Regions from separate parts of the Thioalkalivibrio sp. ALE17 genome, predicted to be linked through region 2. Evidence: predicted binding sites of a transcription regulator. Region 2 holds the regulator's gene; the other holds the start of a gene.
What was found. Region 2 encodes FNR, which switches genes on or off when oxygen is low (the NO sensors DNR and NnrR bind a similar motif). Its sites were predicted from a motif close to TTGATNTANATCAA; they were not measured.
Positions count from the first base shown of each region.

Region 1 (3,408 bases), 240 kb from region 2:
ACCCGACCGAGGAAATGCTGGGCCATTCCGACGCCATCTGCTCGGCCCTGCAACTGATCAACTTCTACCAGGACCTGCAGCAGGACCTGGAGGAGAACAACCGCATCTACCTCCCGCAGGAAGAGATGGATCAGTACGGCGTCACCGAGGCCATGCTCGCGGCCGGAAAGACCACCTTCCAGCTACGCAATCTGATGCAGTTCCAGTACGCCCGCGCCGATCGCCTGCTGCGGGCCGGCGCGCCCCTGGGCGGGATGCTGCGCGGGCGCATGGGGCTGGAAATCCGCGCCATCATCAATGGCGGCGCCCGCATCCTCTGGCGCCTGCGCCAGCAGGAGGACGTCTTCGCCCGCCCGCGCCTGCGCACCCGCGATGCCTGGATCATCCTGAGCCACAGCCTGCGCCCGCGTCGGCGCCCCCGAGCCCGCTAAACCACCTTGCTGTACCGCGGCTGGCCTTCGGTCGCCAGATAGGCGTCGAATGCCATGGCCACATTGCGCAGGAGCAGGCGACCGCGCGGCAGCACATCCAGCCGGCCCTGTTCGATCCGCACCAAGCCGTCGTCCTGCATACCCTCGAGGCGCCCCAGCGCATCCGCGAAGACCTCGCCGAACACGATCCCGTGGCGCGCCTCGATCGCGGCAAAGTCGATCCGCGAGTGGCACATCAGCTCGCTGATCACGTCCCGCCGCAGGCGGTCGTCGGCACTCAGTTCCAGCCCCCGAAAGACCGGGAGGCGGCCCGCATCCAGGCGGGCGTAGTAGGCATCCAGCTCGCGCAGGTTCTGGCTGTAGGTCGCGCCGACCTTCCCGATGGCCGTGGGACCCAGCGCCACGAGGTCGTACTCCGCACGGGTGGAATAGCCCTGGAAGTTGCGCTGCAGCGTCCCGGCTCTCTGTGCCTCGGCCAGCTCGTCGTCCGGCAAGGCAAAGTGATCCATCCCGATGTAGACGTAGCCCGCCGCGGTCAGCCGCTCGATGGTCGTCTCCAGGATCGCGAGCTTCTCGGCCGCATCGGGCAGGTCCGCCTCGCGGATCTGGCGCTGCGTCTTGAACATCTGTGGCAGATGGGCGTAGTTGTAGATCGCCAGGCGTTCGGGGCGCAGTTCGAGGGCACGTTCCAGGGTGCGGGTGTAGGTCTCCACCGTCTGCAGCGGAAGCCCGTAGATCAGGTCGAAGTTGGTGGACTCGAACCCATGGGCCCGGGCCTGCTCGACGGCGCGCGCGGTGACCTCGAAGGGCTGGATGCGGTTGACCGCCCGCTGCACATCCGGATCGAAGTCCTGCACCCCGAGGCTGATGCGGTTGAACCCCAGTTCGCCCAGCAGCGGTATCGTCCCGGGTCGCACCGCGCGCGGGTCGATCTCGATGGAGAATTCGCGCGCGGCACTGCCGTCGAGGCGGAAGTGGCGCCCGAGCAACGCCATCACCGATCGCAGGTCCTCGTCCCCGAGATAGGTCGGCGTTCCCCCGCCGAAGTGCAACTGCCCCACCGTGCGCTCCGCGTCAAACAGCTCGCCCTGCAGCGCGGCCTCGCGTTCCAGATACGCGAGATAGCGCTGCGCCCGCTGGTAGTTGCCGGTAATGACCTTGTTGCAGGCGCAATAGAAACAGACCGTGTCGCAGAACGGGACATGCACGTAAAGCGACAGCGGACGCGCCGGGTTCGCCCCATTGGTGGCCTGCGCCGCCTCGGCATACGCGCGGTCGTTGAAACCCTCGTGGAACTGGGGTGCCGTGGGATACGACGTGTAGCGAGGTCCGCTCACGTCATAGCGACGCAGGATCTCCGGATCAAATACCAGGCGCTGCTCCATCGGGTCCCCCTCGAGCGTGTACCGCCCATTTTAGGCATCGGATCATCACAGGCTACGACCACGACCCGGTAGCGGGCTTGATACAGGTCAACAATCCGCCTTCGGGGGCAATCTCCCGCCTCGCGCACTGCCTGTGCTAGCCTTCCCGTCCCTGTTCGACACCCGCCACGCGAGAGCGCATGTCCCCCGACGAGTATTGCGAGGAGAAGGCCGCACAGAGCGGCTCCAGCTTCTACTACGCCTTTCGCTTTCTGGAGCCCGACCGGCGCCGCGCCATCACAGCGCTGTACGCCTTCTGCCGGGAAGTGGACGACATCGTCGACGAGGTCCGCGAGGAGAGCGTCGCCCGGACCAAGCTGGACTGGTGGCGCCAGGAGATCGAACGCCTGTTCGCGGGCGAACCCCGTCATCCCATCTCCCAGGCACTGCAGCCCCACATCGCCGCCTTCGACCTGGGCCGCGAATATTTCGACGAGATCATCGACGGCATGCAGATGGATCTCGACTACGACAGCTACCCGGATTTCACCACCCTGTCGCTGTACTGCTATCGCGCCGCCAGCGTGGTCGGCATCCTCTCCGCCCACATCTTCGGCTACAGCGACCGGCGTACCCTGAAGTACGCCCACGACCTCGGCATGGCCCTGCAGCTCACCAACATCCTGCGCGACGTCCACGAGGACGCCATGCGCGGCCGCGTCTATATCCCGCTCGACGAGCTGCGCAAGCACGGGGTCAAACCCGAGGAGTTCCAGGTCAACATCACCGATGACCGTCATCGCGCCCTGTTCGCGGAACAGGCCGAACGGGCGCGGCGCTACTACGACAGTGCCGAGGAACACCTCCCCGCTGCCGACCGCTATCCCCAGCGCCCGGGCCTGATCATGGCGGCGATCTACCGCACCCTGCTGGACGAGATCGAGGACGACGGCTTCCGTGTTCTGGAACACCGCGTACGCCTGACCCCGATCCGCAAGCTGTGGATCGCCTGGCGCACCGCCCGGCGCCTGAAACGCGAGCATCGCCGCCGCGCGGCCTGACGCCATGGCCTCCAGCCCTCCCGCGAACCCTGTCGCCGTGGTCGGCGCGGGCTGGGCCGGCCTGACCGCAGCCCTTGCCCTGGCGCGCGCCGGACAGCCCGTACACCTGATCGAGGCCGGCCGGATCCCCGGCGGGCGCGCCCGCAGCCTCGAGCTGGACCACACCCCACTGGACAACGGCCAGCACATCCTCGTGGGGGCCTGCCAGCAGACCCTGGAACAGATCCGCGCGGTCGGTATCAACCCCGACTCGGCCTTTCACGCCGTCCCGTTCGGCCTGCGGATGTTCGACCCCGACCGCCGGCCAGCATCCCCGGCCTTCGCGCTCGAGCCCCGCTCGCCCCGGCTGCCGGCCCTGGCCACGGCCCTCTATCGTTCCCTTCCCGGCCACGCCACCGGCATCCGGCTGCGCGCCCTGATCGGCGCGGCGGCCCTGCTGCACCGTCCCCTGCGACACGACCTGCCGGTACTCGACTGGCTGCGGCGCCGCCACCAGCCGGAAGCCCTGATCGAGCGGCTGTGGGACCCCCTGTGCCTGGCGGTGATGAACAC
Region 1 covers NZ_AUDT01000001.1:64,221-67,628, forward strand. The annotation lists gene hpnC (squalene synthase HpnC) at 1-431, shown strand, start outside; gene hemN (oxygen-independent coproporphyrinogen III oxidase) at 428-1,816, opposite strand; gene hpnD (presqualene diphosphate synthase HpnD) at 1,996-2,856, shown strand; gene hpnE (hydroxysqualene dehydroxylase HpnE) at 2,861-3,408, shown strand, end outside.
Region 1: a site for FNR is predicted at 1,894-1,907, ahead of hemN (oxygen-independent coproporphyrinogen III oxidase). Genes of this name have one in related genera too.

Region 2 (3,408 bases):
CGGATCTGCGCGTGGCGGGCGCGGCGTTCGGCACGCTCCTGCTGTTCGCGGTTCTTCTGCCGCGAGCGTTCGGCCTGCTCGGCCTTGCGCGCCTCGGCCACGCCGGGCTCGGGGCCGGTCTTGCGGTCCTTCTTCTTTTTCGCGTTGCCCTTTTGCGCCTGATGCTTTTGCGCCTTGGCCTTGCGAACCTGTTTTTCGTCCACCAGCCCCGTCTTCAGGAGCTGGGTGCGCAGATCGTCGGACATGAATCCTGCCGTGTAGGGTCTGTATGCCGGGGAGGATAGCCGGAACCGCCAGCGCATGCAGCCGGCATGCCGCTACGTACGTCCCTGCGTGGACACGCTATTGAGAACACCCATCCGGAGTGTGTGGCGCGTCGCGGATCTCGGCCTCCGGCAATGCGGGGAACAGCGTGTGCAGTCGGCGCCGGTGGTTCACGGCGTGGGACCGGCTATCCGGCGTCGAGAGCTGGCGGGCCTGCGCGAGCAGTTGCAGGCCCGCCAGGCGCTCGCTCTGGAGTTCGAGCGCGAGTACCGCGCGGTAGAGCGTGTCGCGCTCGGGGGTGTGCAACTGGCGGCGCAGGGCGCGGATGCGTCCGGTGGCTGAGGTCTGCCAGCGGCGGGCGGTTTGCGCGAGCCGTTGCCACTGAGAGGTCGTCAGCGGTCGGGGGTACCACAGGGCGAACAGCGCCAGCATCACATCCACCCCGAAGTGCTCCTGCCAGCGCAGCAGGCGCGCGCGTGCATCGGGGTCGGCCCAGAGGGTTCCGGCGAAGCGCCAGAAGGCCTCGAAGTCCGTCGACGGCTCCTCCGGGGTGCCTCCGGATTCAGGCACTGCTCGCGGCGGAGGAGGTGAACGTAACCCCGGCGGTGTTCCGCAGACTCTCGGGCTCCAGGATCTCGAGGTCGCGGGTGTGCAGGCTGATTACGCCCTGGTTGCGCAGCTGGGTGAACAGTCGGCTGATGGTCTCCTGGGTCAGGCCCAGGTGGTTGGCGATGTCGGCGCGCGACATCGGCAGGTAGAACCGCTCGGGGGACAGGCCGCGAGTGCGCTGGCGTTCCGACAGCCCCACGAGGAATGTCGCCAGGCGCTGCTCGGCCGTGCGCTGGGCAAGCAGCGCATGCAGGCTTTCGTCCTGCGCGAGCTCCTGGCTCATCACGCTCATCATGTGCTGGCGGAACGTGGGCAGGCGCCCGGCGAGGTCGTCGACATGCCCGTAGGGCACGGCACAGACGCTGGTGGATTCCAGGGCCACGGCACTCACCGGGTGCTTGCCCGAATGGATCGCGTCCAGTCCCAGGAGGTCGCCGGCCAGGGCAAAGCCCGTGATCTGTTCAGTGCCGTCATCGGAGATCAGCACCGTCTTCAGCGCCCCCGTGCGGACCGCATACAGCGCGTCGAACTTGGTCCCCATGGTGAACAGGGCCGCGCCCTTGGCGATCGGCCGGCGCTGCTGGACGATCTCGTCGAGCTGCCAGAGCTCGTCCTGCGGCAGGCCGACCGGCAGGCAGAGCTGGCGCAGGGTGCAGTGCTGACAGGCTTGGGTGGGTCGTAGCGTCATGAGTGCAGGGTAGCCGTTTTTTCGGAATTGGGGAAAGGGATTTTCGGGGTCTGCCATCACGCTCGGGAATGCGCTACTGTCCCTGTGGAATGCAGGTGATTCGGGTCGGGGTTATTACGGGTCTCGAAGCGGCGCCGGCCGCCCACTTCACCGCGCGCGGCATCAGGCATGGACAACGCGAGATAACAATATTTAGACTCAGTTTACATTGGGTGGCGCGGCAACGGCCTGGAACCCACGCGTTGCGCACGGGCCGCCGAGACAAGGACAGGAGTCAAGATGATCGAGCGGTTACTCGAGCAATACATGCGCTACGGGACCTTTGTGCTGCGGCACCCGGATGGCCGCGAGCAGCGTTTCGGTAGCGGTACGCCGGAGATCACGATGCAGCTGCATGACCGGGCGGCGCTGCGCAAGATCGGTCGCGATCCGGGATTCCAGCTGGGCGAGACCTACATGAACGGCATGTGGTCGCCTGGCCCCGAGGGCCTGCAGGTGTTCCTGGATGTGGCTATGCGCAACTTCGCGCCGATGTTCCAGCAGCGTGTCAATCCGGCGGTGCGTATGCTCCGGGCGCTGATCGAGCAGGGCAACAAGGTGGCGCGCTGCTATCAGAACATCGCCCATCATTATGATGTAGACGAGTGGCTTTATCGCCAGTTCCTGGACGAGGGCATGTTCTACAGTTGTGCCTACTTCGAGCGGCCCGATATGACGCTGGAGGAAGCGCAGCAGGCCAAGTGCGCGATGCTGCGCAGGAAGCTGCGCCTGGAACCCGGCATGCGAGTCCTTGATATCGGTTGCGGCTGGGGCGGCCTGGCCTTCCATCTGGCCGAGCACGCGGACGTGCAGGTCGACGGCGTGACGCTGTCCCGGGAGCAGCTGCGGGTGGCCCGGGAGGAGGCCGGGCGACGCGGGCTGGAGGATCGGGTGCGGTTTCTCTACCAGGACTACCGCGAGCACGAGGACCAGTACGACCGGATTGTCAGCGTCGGCATGTTCGAGCATGTCGGCACACCCAACTACGGTACGTTCTTCCAGCGGGTACACGACCTCCTGACGCCCGACGGCATCGCCGTGCTGCATACCATCGGGCGGCAGGAGCCGCCGGGCACCTCCAACCCGTGGCTCAGCAAGTACATCTTTCCGGGCGGGTACACCCCGGCGCTGTCCGAGGTGATGAGTGCGCTGGAACCCACCCCGCTGTACACCACGGACATCGAGTTCTGGCGGCTGCACTATGCCGAGACACTGGCTGAGTGGTACCGCCGCTTCCAGAAGGTCCGGGCCGAGGCCGTGACGCGCTTTGACGAGCGCTTCTGCCGCATGTGGGAGTTCTATCTGGCCAGTTGCGAGGGGACCTTCCGCTGGTGGGGACAGGTGGTCTTCCACGTGCAGATGGCCAAGCAGCAGGACGCGGTGCCGCTGACGCGCGACTACCTCTACCGCGACGACGCTTCCGAGGTGGTCTCGATCCCGCCCGGCGAGGCCCAGGCACGGCGCAGCAACGCGGCCTGAGGGGTGGCCGAATGCGCCGGGAACGGCGCGAAAACGGGGTCCGGAGCGCGCGAACCGAACGTACTTTCCCTACACTAATGGGGACGTTGCGGCCATGCCGGCGGTGACCATCCATTCCGGAGCAGGGGCGCGTGTTCGGTCGCTTTCGTAAACGCAGGGAGGCACCGGGTCAGGAAGACCCGCAGGCCGTCGGGCCGTCGCAGGAGAACGTCCTGATCGAGGCGGCCGGCCGCAGCCGCATCACCGAGGTGGCGGCCACCGCGCGGCGCGTCCCCTGGTCGCTCAATTTCCTCCAGCTGCTGTGGGCGGCGGGACCGGTCACGTTCCTG
Region 2 covers NZ_AUDT01000001.1:303,347-306,754, reverse strand. The annotation lists gene H609_RS0101385 (DUF2058 domain-containing protein) at 1-245, opposite strand, end outside; gene H609_RS0101380 (DUF2390 domain-containing protein) at 343-834, opposite strand; gene fnr (fumarate/nitrate reduction transcriptional regulator Fnr) at 827-1,561, opposite strand; gene H609_RS0101370 (cyclopropane-fatty-acyl-phospholipid synthase family protein) at 1,841-3,079, shown strand; gene H609_RS0101365 (hypothetical protein) at 3,211-3,408, shown strand, end outside.